3 linked regions of the Rhodopseudomonas palustris genome follow. Each later gene encodes a partner of the first gene's protein in a complex. Links are inferred from orthologs where the notes say so. Each region holds a gene or a part of one and is shown in the gene's direction. Other genes may lie near its edges.

Region 1 (5,456 bases):
GGCGAGCCCGCGCCGGCGCCGACCGGAATCCGGATCGCTTCGGCCAAGCCGTTCGTGCCGGACTTCGGGGCGAGCAGCAGTGCCGGCCGGATCCGCGGCGACGTTCCGCTGCCGGAAGGGCGACCGTATTCGCTCGGCAATACTGCAGCGGATGTCGCATCGGTCGGTGCGACTTCGGAGATCTCGGCTTCGCGCAGCAGCCGCTCGGACCGGCACGCGTTGGCGCCGAATCCGCGCGCGGTCTCTTACAATGTCGGCTCCGAAGAGGCGCGGGACGAATACCGGCCCGCGAGCACGGCATCGTCGCGCGGCGGCGACCAGATCGGCCAGTTGTTTTCGGCCCGCGGCCTGTACTGATCCTGCACTGATGTCGACTACGGTGCTGCGCGCCCCGCTGCAGCTCAGTAGTTATCTTTCAGAAACGCGACCAGGGCCGCATTCACTTCGGCGGGCTTCTCCTGCTGAATCCAGTGGCCGGCGCCGTCGATGATCAGCTTTCGCTTCAGGTTCGGCAGCACCCGCTCGATCGCGGCGAGGTGCTTGCCGCTCATCTTGTCTGAGATCACCGGGTCGTTGCTGCCGGCGATGAATGCCGACGGCTGGTGAATCTGCGCGCCCTGCCAGGGCGCGGTCAGATCCCAATTGCGGTCGATGTTCCGGTACCAGTTGAGCCCGCCGCGGAAGCCGCTCTTCTTGTACTGCTCGATAAAATAGGCGAGTTCGGCCTCGCTCAGCCAGCTCGGCAGCGGCAATGTCGGGGCCGATCGGCCGATGAAGCCGCGGCCTTCCGGAACGAATAGCGACCGCGCCGGATCGGAGAAGCCGCCGCACAAGATACCGCGCATCGTCGCGGCGATGTCGCGCTCGAGCTCGGCTTCGGCGACGCCGGGCGTCTGGAAATACTGCCAATAGAAATTGGTGACCCCGGCGGCGCGCAGCAGATCGAGCGGCCGGCCCTTGCCGCGCCACGGCGGCGGTACGCTCAGCCCAGCCACCACGGCGAACAGGTCGGGCCGAAACTGGGCGGCGTGCCATGCGACCGGCGCCCCCCAATCGTGGCCGATGATCGCCGCGCGACTTTCGCCAAGCTCGGCGACCAGCGCCACCATATCGCCGACCAGATCGAAGATGCTGTAGGCTTCGACCGGCTGCGGCGCCGAGGAGCGGCCGAAGCCACGCATGTCCGGCGCCGCCACCCGATAGCCGGCCTCGGCCAATGCGCAGATCTGGTGCCGCCACGAATATGACAGTTCCGGCCAGCCGTGGCACAGGATCACCAGCGGACCATCGCCCTGCTCGCGCACGAAGAGGTCGATGCCGTTGACTGCAATGGTCCGGGTCGATGCCATCGTTGTGTCCGCCCTGATTGTTCTTGGAGTTTATGTGGAAGCGAAGGCGCGCTCACGGTAGGATTGATCGTTCGTCACCACAATCGAAAACGGCCGCGCGAGTTGCTTGGCTGTGGCGATTGCAACGCTGTTTCGGAATTCCATCGATGGCCGTTCTGACTTCGCTGCTCGATGCGCGCCGCTTCATGATGCGCGGCCTGCTGGCGGGCCTGATCGCCGTTGCACTCGGTGCCGGGCCGGCAACGGCCGCGAACCAGAGCGTGCAGGGCGCCAAGAAGGAGGAGGGCGGCTTCGAGGCGCAGGCCCCGACCGCGATTCTGCTCGACGCTGAAAGCGGCAGCGTGCTGTTCGAGAAGAACGCCGACGAGTTGCGCGCCCCGTCCAGCATGATGAAACTGATGACGGTCGAGGTGGTGTTCCATCTGCTCAAGACCGGCGCACTGCAGCTCGCCCAGGAGTACCGCGTCAGCGAGAATTCCTGGCGCTACGGCGGGGCTCCGGCCGGCGGCTCGACGATGTTCGCCGAGATCCACAGCAGCATCTCTGTCGACAATCTGCTGCGCGGTGCCATCATCCAGAGCGGCAACGATTCCTGCATGGTGCTGGCCGAGGGGATTGCCGGCAGCGAGGCTGCGTTCGTTGAACGTATGACCAAGCGCGCCCGCGAGCTCGGCCTGACGCAATCGACCTTCGGCAACTCCACCGGGCTGCCAAACCCGGACAACAAGATGAGCGTGCGCGAACTCGCCAGGCTCGCCCGGCACATCATCCTGACCTATCCCGACATGTATGCGCTGTTCGGCGAGAAAGAGTTCACTTGGAACAAGATCCGCCAGACCAACCGAAACCCGTTGTTGAACGCGCTGCCGGGCGCCGACGGATTCAAGACCGGCTTCACCAAGGAGGGCGGCTACGGTCTGGTGGGCTCCGCGGTGCAGAATGGGATGCGGCTGATCGTGGTGGTGAACGGCCTCGAAAGCGCCGATGACCGCGCCAGCGAGGCGAAGAAGCTGCTGGAATGGGGGTTCCGCAATTTCGAATCGCGGTCGCTGTTCGCCAGCGATGCGACGGTCGGCTACGCGCGGGTGTTCGGCGGCGACAAGCGCTACGTCCCGCTGACCCCGGCCGAACCGGTGAGGGTGATGGTTCGTCGGAACGGCAGCGACAAGTTGCTGGCGCGGATCGTGTATCAGGGGCCTGTGCCGGCACCGGTGGAAGGCGGCCAGCGCATCGGCTTGGTGCGGGTATGGCGCGGCCCCAACGTTGCGGTCGAGGTTCCGCTGAAGGCGGCCGAGGCCAATCCGGTCGGCTCGACCATGCGGCGGGCGCTCGACGGCGCCAGCGAGCTGATGATCGGAGTTCTCCGGGCCAGCATGGCGAAGCTCTGACCATGGTTCAAAAGAAACCGATAAGCCCTTCGTTGCGCGGGCGCTTCATCACCTTCGAAGGTGGTGAGGGAGCCGGCAAATCGACCCAGATCAGGTTGCTGGCGAAACGGCTGGAGAAGGCCCGGCTGCGCACGCTGGTCACCCGCGAACCGGGCGGCTCGCCCGGTGCCGAGGCGATCCGCAGCGCGCTGCTCGCCGGCATCGGCAAACTGATCGGCGGCGCCGACGCCGAAGCGCTGCTGTTCGCCGCCGCTCGTGACGACCATGTCCGCACGCTGATCGAGCCGGCCCTGGCGCGCGGCGAATGGGTACTGTGCGACCGGTTCTACGATTCCACCCGCGCCTATCAGGGCAAGCTCGGCGCGGTCAGGCTTGAGCTGCTCGAAGCGCTTCAGCAGGTGACGATCGGTGATATGAAGCCCGATCTCACCGTGATCCTCGATATTCCGGTCGAGATCGGACTGGCGCGCGCGGCAGTGCGCCGAGGCAGCGAGACGCCGGACCGGTTCGAATCCGAGGCGATCGACTTTCACCGCGGCCTGCGCGAGGTGTTCCGCCAGATCGCTGCGCAGGAACCGGAGCGCTGCGTGCTGATCGACGCCAACGCCGAACCGGAGGAGGTCGCCGACCGGGTGTGGCAGGCGGTGCGGCTGCGGCTGCTGGAGCCGGCGCGGCGCGGGGCGAAAACGGCATGAGCGCACGCAAGGCCGCCGGCAAAGCGCCGGCGCCGGAAAGCACAGTCCGGCACCCGCGCGAAACCACAGAGCTGTATGGCCATCACGCCGCCGAGCAGGCATTGCTCGGTGCCTATCGGGGCGGCCGGATTGCCCATGCCTGGCTGATCGGCGGTGCGCAGGGAATCGGCAAGGCGACGCTCGCCTACCGGATGGCGCGGTTCGTGCTGACGCATCGCGACCCGCAATCGGACGCGGTGCAGGGCGCCGCCTCGCTGGCGATCGACCCCGACCATCCGGTGGCGCGCCACATCGCCGCTGAGGCGCATGGCGGCCTGCTGACGCTGGAGCGCTCCGTCAACGACAAGGGCGTGCTGCGCAACGTCATCACCGTCGATGAATCCCGCGAGACGATCTCGTTCTTCGGCGCGACCGCGGCGATCGACGGCTGGCGGGTGTGCATCGTCGACACCGTCGATGACCTCAACGCCAATTCGGCCAACGCGCTGCTGAAGGTGATCGAGGAGCCGCCGCAGCGTTCGCTGTTTCTGCTGCTGTCGAACGCGCCGGCGCGCACGCTGCCGACCATCCAGTCGCGCTGCCGCAAGCTGATGCTGCGGCCGCTTGCCACCGCCGACGTGATCGCGGCCGCAGCGGATGCGGCCGGTCTCGACCGCGATGATCCGCAGCTCGGCGAGGCCGCCGCAGCGTCGGAAGGAAGCGTCGCCCGCGCGCTGATGTTGATGGGCGGCGGCGCATTGACGCTGCAGCAGACCACGACGGCGCTGCTCGACAGCCTGCCCAACGTCGACCCGCGCGCGCTGCATGCGCTCGGCGATGCGATCGGCGGCACCGACCGCGCCACGCTGCAGGCGTTCGTCGACGGCGTCGACCGCTGGGTCGCCGGCAAGCTGCGCACGCCCGATCCGAACGCGGAACTGCCGCGCCTTGCACGGCTGGCGGAGGTATGGGAAAAGATCGGCCGCGCCGCACGCGACACCGAAGCCTACAATCTTGAGCGCAAGCCGCTGGTATTTTCGGTGTTCGGGCTTCTCGCGGAGGCGGTGCGCTGACGCCGATCCGGCGATCGATCGCCCGGCATGGTCAGCGCCGCCGCGCTCAACCGATCCAGATTTGAAAGGCGTCCGCGCAGATGGCGCAGCGAAATTCATTCTACATCACCACGGCGATCTCCTATCCGAACGGCGCGCCGCATATCGGCCACGCCTACGAGGCGATCGCGACCGACGCGCTGGCGCGTTTCCAGCGGCTCGACGGCCGCGACGTGTTCTTCCTGACCGGCACCGACGAGCACGGCCTGAAGATGATCCAGACCGCGCAGCGCGAGGGCATGACGCCCGCCGAGCTCGCCGCCCGCAACGCCGGCCGCTTCCGCGACATGGACGACCGCTTCGGCATCTCCTACGACCGATTCATCCGCACCTCCGAGGAGCAGCATCACGCGTCCGTCCAGGAGGTCTGGAAGCGGATGCAGGCGAGCGGCGACATCTATCTCGACAGTTATTCCGGCTGGTACTCGGTTCGCGACGAAGCCTATTACGCCGAAGACGAGACCGTCGTCGGCGAGGATGGCGTGCGCCGCGGTCCGCAGGGCACGCCGGTCGAATGGGTCGAAGAGAAGAGCTATTTCTTCAAGCTGTCGGCCTATCAGGACCGACTGCTGAAGCTCTATGAGGAGCAGCCGGACTTCATCGGCCCCGACGCGCGCCGCAACGAGGTGATCAGCTTCGTCAAGGGCGGGCTGAAGGATCTGTCGGTGTCGCGCACCACCTTCGACTGGGGCGTCAAGGTGCCGAGCGATCCCGAGCACGTGATGTATGTCTGGGTCGACGCGCTGACTAACTACATCACCGGCGTCGGCTTCCCGGATGAATCCGACAAGAACTGGCACTACTGGCCGGCCGACGTCCACGTCATCGGCAAGGACATCATCCGTTTCCATGCGGTGTACTGGCCGGCGTTCCTGATGTCGGCGGGCATCCCGATCCAGAAGCGCGTTTACGCCCACGGCTTCCTGTTCAACA
Region 2 (4,185 bases), 2.9 Mb from region 1 along the record:
CATGTGGAGGCGTTCGCGCAACGAACGATCTTCAGGCGAATGACGGCATCGGCATTTTTCGTTAGCAGCGTATCGACGGCAGCGATCGTCATGGTGAGAGCATCGACGCGGATCTTTTTTGGCGATGTCTGGCCGCGCGCGAGCGCGGCGAGAGGGGGAGGTTTCATGAGCACCTTGGTCGACGTATCATTCGAACCTGCCGATCTTCCGGTTGAGTCTTCCGCCTTCGCGGCACATTCGTTTTTGATCAGTCGCTGCTGCGCTCACACTCCGGTTTATCCGTCGAGTCCTCCGCTGAGCTGACCTTTTTCCATCTCTCTTCGGCCCTGATCTGACGTCGGCTGCTTCAGCCGAACCGGCGGAGCTTTGGCCGATCTCGTCTCGCTGGTCGCAGCGACGGCGTGAGCCGTCATGGCTTCGCCGCTGCGATGGCCCTTCACTCTGGAATTGAAAAGCTACTGAAATGTCGAACATGGAACAGGATCGCTGGTCGCGCGTGAAAGGCCGGTTGCGCTCGAGCGTCGGAGAGGACGTGTATTCGAGCTGGTTCGCGCGGATGGACCTCGAGAGCGTTCAAGACGAAAGCGTACATCTGTCGGTGCCGACCCGCTTCCTGAAGAGCTGGATTCAGACGCACTACTCCGACAAGGTCTTGTCCTGCTGGCAGGCCGAGCTGCCGGACGTCAATCGCATCGACGTCACCGTACGCTCCCCGGCGCGCTGTTCTGCGCCGGCCAAGGAAGCACCGGCGCAGGTGGAGAGCCGCCGCGACGAGCAGAAGTCCGCGGCCGAGCGCAGCAACGGCGCGACCCCGGTATCGGCCAATCACGACGCACTCGGCGGCTCGCCGCTCGACCCGCGGCTGACGTTTGCCAGCTTCGTGGTCGGCCGCTCCAATACGCTGGCGCACGCCGCCGCCAAGCAGGTGGCCGAAGGCCGCCGCGGCGACCCGGTGATGTTCAACCCTCTCTACATCCATTCCGGCGTCGGTCTCGGCAAAACTCACCTGCTGCAGGCGGTGACCTGGGCGGGCAATGCCGGCAGCGAGCGCAAGGTGCTGTATCTCACCGCCGAGAAGTTCATGTACGGCTTCGTCGCCGCGCTGAAGACGCAAACCTCGCTGGCCTTCAAGGAAGCGCTGCGCGGCATCGACGTGCTGGTGATCGACGATCTGCAATTCCTCCAGGGCAAGACTACCCAGGCCGAATTCTGCCACACCCTGAACGCGCTGATCGACGCCGGTCGCCAGGTGGTGGTGGCGGCCGACCGGCCGCCGTCCGATCTCGAAAGTCTCGACGAGCGGGTGCGCTCGCGGCTCGCCGGCGGCCTCGTGGTCGAAATGGCGCCGCTCGGCGAGGATCTGCGCCTCGGCATCCTGCGCTCGCGCGTGGTCGCGGCCCGCGCCCATCACGTCAGCTTCGACGTGCCGCAGCCGGTGCTCGAGTATCTCGCACGCACCATCACCCATAACGGTCGCGATCTCGAAGGCGCGATCAATCGCCTGCTGGCGCATTCCAAGCTGAACAATCAGCCGGTCACGCTGGAAATGGCCGAGCATGAAGTCCGCGACCTGATCCGCCCCTCCGAGCCGAAGCGGATCAAGATCGAGGACATCCAGCGCATCGTCGCCCGGCAGTACAACGTCAGCCGCTCCGACCTGTTGTCGTCGCGTCGGACCGCCAATGTGGTGCGACCGCGCCAGGTCGCGATGTATCTGGCCAAAACACTGACGCTGCGCTCGCTGCCGGAGATCGGCCGCCGCTTCGGCGGACGCGACCACACCACGGTGCTGCACGCGGTCCGCAAGATCGAAGGACTGGTGTCGAAGGACAATACGCTGTCCGACGAAGTCGAATCCCTGAAGCGCCAGCTTCAGGAATAGGCGCCTGGCCGCCGCCGCCACAATGGGCATCATGGCCAGCCTGAATCCCGGGGAAATTTGGGCCGGCGGCGGCTGCGCGCTCTTGCGCGAGCCGCACAACCACGCCACCCTGCGGACCCCCCGCGGGTCCGGGTGACCTCAGCGGGTGCCAATGGCCTTGGCGCCGCATCCGGCTGCCGGGCCTCCTCCATCATATCCGGCAGCTTCATCACACGATGCGGGCGCGGAGCAGGCGGGTTTTGCAATGAAGGTCACGGTCGAACGCGCGCAACTGTTGAAGTCGCTGAGCCACGTGCATCGCGTGGTCGAGCGCCGCAACACTATCCCGATCCTCGGCAACGTGCTGGTGCGCGCCGAAAACGCCCAGCTCGCGCTCAAGGCGACCGACCTCGACCTCGAGGTGACGGAAACGCTGCCGGCCGAAACCGCGACCGCCGGTTCGACCACTGTACCGGCCCACATGTTCTACGACATCGTCCGCAAGCTACCGGACGGTTCGCAGATCGTGCTGGAGAGCGACGGTGACCGTTCGGTGCTGGCGATCCGCGCCGGCCGTTCGCGGTTCACGTTGCAGACCCTGCCGGAGAGCGATTTCCCGGATCTCGCAGCCGGCGAGATGAGCCACGCCTTCCGGCTACCGGCGTCCGACGTCAAACGGCTGATCGATCGCACCCAATTTGCGATCTCGACAGAAGAGACCCGTTACTATCTCAACGGCATCTATCTGCACACGGCCGGCAGCTCCGGCGCCGCGAGTTTGCGCGCGGTCGCCACCGACGGACACCGTCTGGCGCAGCTCGACCTGACGTTGCCGAGCGGTGCCGACGGCATGCCCGGCGTGATCGTGCCGCGCAAGACCGTGGGCGAGGTGCAGCGGCTGATCGAGGACACCGAGGCCGAGATCGGGATCGAGTTGTCGACCGGCAAGATCCGCTTCACGCTCGGAAATGTCGTGCTGACCTCCAAGCTGATCGACGGCACGTTTCCGGACTACGGCCGGGTGATTCCGCAGAACAACGACAAGGAACTCCTGGTCGACAAGAAGGACTTCGAGGCCGCGGTCGACCGCGTCTCGACGATCTCTTCCGAACGCGGCCGCGCGGTGAAACTGGCGCTGTCCGCCGGCAAGCTGGTGCTGTCGGTGACCAATCCGGATTCCGGCAGCGCGACCGAAGAACTCGAGGTCGAATACGCCTCCGACCCGCTCGATATCGGCTTCAATTCACGTTATCTGCTCGACATCGCCGCGCAGATCGAGGGCGAGGTCGCGGTGCTGAGGCTCGCCGACCCTGGCTCGCCGACCCTGATCCAGGATCGCGATTCCAAGAGCGCCCTGTACGTCCTGATGCCGATGCGGGTGTAAGTCGAGGCGCCTCAATAGCACCATCGTCATCGCCCGGCTTGACCGGGCGACCCAGTATTCCAGAGCGTCATTCCAGAGCGTCTTGGGTACCAGCGAACGCTCTGGGATGCTGGACCCTCCGCTTTCGCGGAGGGTGACTGCAGTGCCAGTTGCAGTCCCTTGCAACTCCCCCAAAGCAAGCTATTGCATGATCGCCGCCCGCATCACACGCCTGACGCTGACGCATTTTCGGAACTATCGCTCCGCGTCGCTGACCACGACCGCCGACCAAGTGGTGCTGGTCGGGCCGAACGGGGCCGGCAAGACCAATTGCCTCGAGGCGGTCTCGTTGCTGGCGCCGGGCCGCGGTCTGCGCCGCGCCAGGCTGGAGGACATCGCCGGTCACGAAGGCGACGGCTCCTGGGCGGTGTCGGCCGAGGTCGAAGGCGCGCTCGGGCTGGCGACGCTCGGCACCGGGATCGAGCCGCCGCGCGGCGATGTCGCCACGACCCGGCGATGCCGGATTGACCGCGAACCGGTCGGCTCGGCGGCGGCGTTCGGCGATCATCTGCGGATGGTGTGGCTGACGCCGTCGATGGACGGACTGTTCATGGGCGCCGCGTCGGAACGCAGGCGCTTCTTCGATCGCCTGGTGCTGGCGATCGACAGCGGACATTCGGCCCGCGTCTCCGCCCTCGATCGCAGCCTGCGGTCGCGCAATCGCCTGCTGGAAGACATCCGCAACGCGGATTCACATTGGCTCGACGCGATCGAGCGCGAAACCGCGGAATTGGCGATCGCAGTCGCGGCACAGCGCGGGCAGACCGCGACCAAGCTGGCCGCCATGATCGATGCCCGCGGCGCCACCTCGGCGTTCCCGTCCGCCAGGATCATACTGGACGGCTGGATGGAGAGTGCGCTGGCGTCAGAACCGGCAACCGTCGTCGAGGACCGCTACCGC
Region 3 (4,161 bases), 2.2 Mb from region 1 along the record:
TCAACATCTGCGCCGCCTCGTCACGGGAAAACCACCGCGCGTCTTCCAGTTCCGTGAGATCCACGGTGATGGCCTCGGTGGTGGCGATCGCGGTGCAGGCGATCATCAGCGACGACGGATACGGCCATGGCTGCGTCATGTAGTAGCGCACGTCGCTGCACAGAATGCCGGACTCCTCGACGATCTCGCGGCGCACCGCGTCTTCGATGGTTTCAGCCGCCTCGACAAAGCCGGCGAGGCACGAATACATCCCGGTCGGGAATTGCTTCTGCCGGCCGAGCAGGCAGCGATCGCCGTGCGTCACCAGCATGATCACCACAGGGTCGGTGCGCGGGAAGTGCTCGGCCTTGCAGGACGGGCAGTCGCGTTTCCAGCCGCCCTGCGCCATCGCGGTGCGGGCGCCGCAATTGGCGCAATAGCCGTGGCGCTGGTGCCAGTTGACCAGCGACTTCGCCATCGCGATCGCCGAGAGTTGCTCGACCGGCAGAACTCCCTGCATCGCAAGACCGCGCAGCTCGGCGAGACCGGCGTCCGGCCGCCCCGCGAGCCTGTCTGCGGCCGGGGCGCCGATCCCCATGCCGAACACGGCAGCGCCGTTGCGCAGGCCGAGGAAGATCGTGCCGGGGTTGGCGCCGAGTGCCAGCGCCTCTTTGATCGTCAGCTCGGCCCGCGGACCGGCGGGTTCGTGCTTGACCAGCAGCGAATCGCGATGAACCACAAAGGCGCGGGTGTCGCCACGCTCCTCCATCGCCATCAGCTTGGCGTCGTTGCCGCGCAGATGCGCGGCGCGGTCGAGCACGTGAGTGACGAAAGCGGGCTGGCCGAGCGGAAACGAGGTGCTCATCGGCTCAGCTCAGCCAGATCTTGCGGCGGAGCAGGTTGATGAACTGCTGCACCTCTTCGGGATCATGCGCCAGAGGCGGCATCACGCCCCACACCGGCCGTGGCCAGGCGGCGTCGCTGGAGCGGCGTGCGATGATGTGAATGTGGAGCTGCGGCACCAGATTGCCCAGCGCCGCGACATTGAGCTTGTCGCATTTGGAGACTTCCTTGAGCGCGCGGCTCACGCGGGAGATCTCGGTCATCAGTTGCGCCTGCGCCACCTCGTCCAGGTCGATGATCTCGCTCGCGCCTGCCCGCCGCGGTACCAGCAGGAGCCACGGATAATTTGCGTCCTTGATCACCAGCACGCGGCTGAGCGGCAGATCGCCGATATTGATGGTGTCTTGTTCGAGCCGGGAGCTCAGCGACCAGTCGGAGGGGGACATTGCGGTTCCATCGGCCCGTTAGCGGAGCGTGGGCTCTTGTCTGTGGCGGGGACGGCCGCGAGGCCGCCTCGCAGTCATACCAAGCCGTCCGGACCGGCGGAAGCGCCAGCTAGCCGAAGGTCCAAGGCGGCGACCTGCGACTTGCATTCGGTTCGGTTTGGCGCCAAATAGGCACCGGGAGATTGGCGGTGGACGAGCCTCTCGCCAACCGGGTCAGGTCCGGAAGGAAGCAGCCCTAACGAGGTCTGGATCGGGTCGCTCGTCAGTCTCCTACCTTATCTTTCGGCCGTGCTGCCCTCGGATATGGGGCGCTGCGGCCGGACCAGGGTGGATCAGGACCGGCGGATGCCGGTCCGGTGCGAGGGGTGTTCCGGGCCAGCCGCATGATCCTGCCCCGTCCCCAGCGCCCCGTTTGTTTCCGCAATCCGGCGCCACAGACACAGCATTGCGGACCGACCGATGAGTGACACTGGCCTTTCTGCGAGGCCGCCCGCCGCTCCCGAGCAGCCGGCCAGCGTGAGCACGCCGGGCGGTGCCTATCGGGTGCTGGCGCGGAAATATCGCCCCAACAGCTTCGAGGATCTGATCGGCCAGGAAGCGGTGGTCCGCACCGTCTCCAACGCGTTCGATACGGGCCGGATTCCGCAGGCCTGGATTCTCACCGGCGTCCGCGGGGTCGGCAAGACCACCACGGCGCGCATCCTGGCGCGGGCGCTGAACTACGAATTGCCGGACGGCTCGGTGAAGGGGCCGACCATCCACATGCCGGTGCACGGCGTGCACTGCAAGGCGATCATGGAAAGCCGGCACATGGACGTGCTGGAGATGGACGCCGCCTCGCACACCGGTGTCGACGACGTCCGCCAAATCAACGACAGCGTGCGCTATGCGCCGGCTTCTGCGCGCTACAAGGTCTACATCATCGACGAAGTTCACATGCTGTCGACGGCGGCGTTCAACGCCTTCCTGAAGACGCTGGAGGAGCCGCCGGAGCACGCCAAATTCGTGTTCGCCACCACCGAGATTCGGAAAGTCCCGGTGACGGTGCTGTCGCGTTGCCAGCGCTTCGACCTGCGCCGGGTCGAGGCCGATGTGCTGATGAACCACCTGTCGAACATCGCCCAGAAGGAAGGCGTCGAGGTCGAGCCGGAAGCGCTCGGCATCGTGGCCCGCGCCGCTGAAGGCTCGGTGCGCGATTCGCTATCGCTGTTCGATCAGGCGATTGCGCATGCCGCGGGCGTGGTGCGGGCGGATGCCGTGCGGCAGATGCTCGGGTTGGCCGACCGGACGCGAGTGATCGAATTGTTCGATGCGCTGGCGCGCGGCGACATCGCTGCCGCGTTTGCCGAATTCCGCGACCAATACGACACCGGCGCTGACCCGGTGGTGGTGCTTTCCGATCTCGCTGAGTTCGTCAATTTCGTCACCCGCGTGAAGATCGTGCCGGCGATCGCCGACAATGTCGCGTTCGGCGAAACCGAGAGGGTGCGCGGGCGCGAGTTCGCCGCCAAGCTGTCGATGCGGGTGCTGTCGCGGATGTGGCAGATGCTGCTGAAGGGTGTCGCCGAGGTGCAGGGCGCGACCCGCCCGGCCGCCGCCGCCGAGATGGTGCTGGTGCGGATCGCCTATGCGGCCGATCTGCCGACCCCGGAGGAAGCGCTGCGGATGTTGCAGCAGAGCGGCGGCGGCGATGCGCCGGCGATTCCAGGCGGTGGCGGCACGCGCGGCGGCTCGTCCGCGCCGGTGGCGTCGGCGGCCTCGCTCTCCGCCCCGAGCGCGGCGGCGTTGCCGCGCAGCGCCCCCACGATGAGTGTGGGTGGTGCGCCGACGATGCTGCGCGGCGGTCTCGACAATGCGGCGCGCTCCCCGGTCAGCGCGCCGGCGCCCGAGCCCGAACCACCGGCGCTGAAGATCACCACGTTTCCGCAGCTCGTCGCGCTGGCGTCGGAGAAGCGCGATGTGATGACCCGTCTGGCGCTCGAAGCCGACGTGCGGCTGGTGCGGATCGAGGACGGGCGGCTCGAACTGGCGCTGGAGCCCACCGCGTCGCGCAGCCTGATCAACGAACTCGGGCGCAAGCTCGAGCAATGGACCGGCCGGCGCTGGACGGTGATCGTCTCCAACGCGCCCGGCCAGCCGACGCTGCGCCGGCAGAGCGAGGCGCAGCAGAACGAGCGTGAGCGGGCGGCGGAGAACGATCCGCGGGTGCAGGAAGTCCTGGCGCGGTTTCCCGGCGCCAAACTGACGGTGCGGCGGCTCGCCTCCGAGCCGGTGGAGATCGAGTCTGATATGGACGATCCCTCCGAGCGAATCGACGAAGACGACTAGCGATCTGAAAGGAATCCGATCATGGCTGACTTTCTCGGCATGATGAAACAGGCGGCGCAGCTTCAATCGAAGATGAAGGCGATGCAGGCCGAACTCGACCAGATCGAGGTCGAAGGGCTGTCCGGCGGCGGCCTCGTCAAGGTGCGGATGAGCGCCAAGATGGAGGTGCGTGGCATCTCGATCGACCCGTCGCTGATCAACCCCGAGGAGCGCGAAGTCCTCGAAGATCTTCTGGTGGCGGCGCATGGCGACGCCCATCGCAAAGCGGAAGCGGCGATGCAGGAGAAAATGCAGGCGCTGACCGGGGGCCTCGGCCTGCCGCCTGGACTCGGCCTGGGTTAGTCTTTTCCGGCCTTTCGATTCGCCCCACCAAACGCCCGTCTCCGTGACGAGACCGGCGGAAGCCGTGCGTCGCGCGTCCGACCACCGAACGGAGACGAATTCCCGATGGCCAGTTCGGTCGCAGGCCCCGAGATCGAACGTCTGATCCAGTTGCTGGCGCGGCTTCCCGGATTGGGGCCGCGGTCGGCGCGCCGCGCCGCGCTGCATCTGATCAAGAAGCGCG

The links. Proteins that work in one complex are often made in the same cells at the same time.
Region 2: the proteins of FLL57_RS09250 (region 1) and dnaN are in contact, whole or in part, in a cryo-EM structure (PDB 8GIZ), measured with the Escherichia coli proteins. The link is inferred for Rhodopseudomonas palustris from one-to-one orthologs.
Region 3: the proteins of FLL57_RS09250 (region 1) and FLL57_RS19515 are in contact, whole or in part, in a cryo-EM structure (PDB 8GIZ), measured with the Escherichia coli proteins. The link is inferred for Rhodopseudomonas palustris from one-to-one orthologs.

The regions. Positions count from the first base shown.
Region 1 is NZ_CP041387.1:2,021,343-2,026,798, forward strand. What follows is about bases 2,479-5,456. They hold FLL57_RS09250 (DNA polymerase III subunit delta'), read left to right. Parts: upstream 2,479-3,428; coding sequence 3,429-4,484; downstream 4,485-5,456. Other genes in these bases: FLL57_RS09240 (D-alanyl-D-alanine carboxypeptidase family protein), read left to right, coding at 2,479-2,737; tmk (dTMP kinase), read left to right, coding at 2,740-3,432; metG (methionine--tRNA ligase), read left to right, coding at 4,565-5,456. Outside these bases: FLL57_RS09230 (septal ring lytic transglycosylase RlpA family protein), read left to right, coding at 1-357; FLL57_RS09235 (alpha/beta fold hydrolase), read right to left, coding at 402-1,349; more of FLL57_RS09240, read left to right, coding at 1,496-2,478. UniProt on the Escherichia coli protein: Part of the beta sliding clamp loading complex, which hydrolyzes ATP to load the beta clamp onto primed DNA to form the DNA replication pre-initiation complex.
Region 2 is NZ_CP041387.1:4,938,555-4,942,739, reverse strand. What follows is about bases 1,240-4,185. They hold dnaN (DNA polymerase III subunit beta), read left to right. Parts: upstream 1,240-2,126; coding sequence 2,127-3,245; downstream 3,246-4,185. Other genes in these bases: recF (DNA replication/repair protein RecF), read left to right, coding at 3,433-4,185; dnaA (chromosomal replication initiator protein DnaA), read left to right, coding at 1,240-1,882. Also shown: FLL57_RS23430 (hypothetical protein), read right to left, coding at 1-167; more of dnaA, read left to right, coding at 464-1,239. UniProt on the Escherichia coli protein: Confers DNA tethering and processivity to DNA polymerases and other proteins. Acts as a clamp, forming a ring around DNA (a reaction catalyzed by the clamp-loading complex) which diffuses in an ATP-independent manner freely and bidirectionally along dsDNA.
Region 3 is NZ_CP041387.1:4,239,307-4,243,467, reverse strand. What follows is about bases 1,240-4,161. They hold FLL57_RS19515 (DNA polymerase III subunit gamma/tau), read left to right. Parts: upstream 1,240-1,727; coding sequence 1,728-3,596; downstream 3,597-4,161. Other genes in these bases: recR (recombination mediator RecR), read left to right, coding at 4,044-4,161; FLL57_RS19510 (YbaB/EbfC family nucleoid-associated protein), read left to right, coding at 3,618-3,938; FLL57_RS19525 (HIT domain-containing protein), read right to left, coding at 1,240-1,268. Also shown: nudC (NAD(+) diphosphatase), read right to left, coding at 1-844; more of FLL57_RS19525, read right to left, coding at 849-1,239. UniProt on the Escherichia coli protein: Part of the beta sliding clamp loading complex, which hydrolyzes ATP to load the beta clamp onto primed DNA to form the DNA replication pre-initiation complex.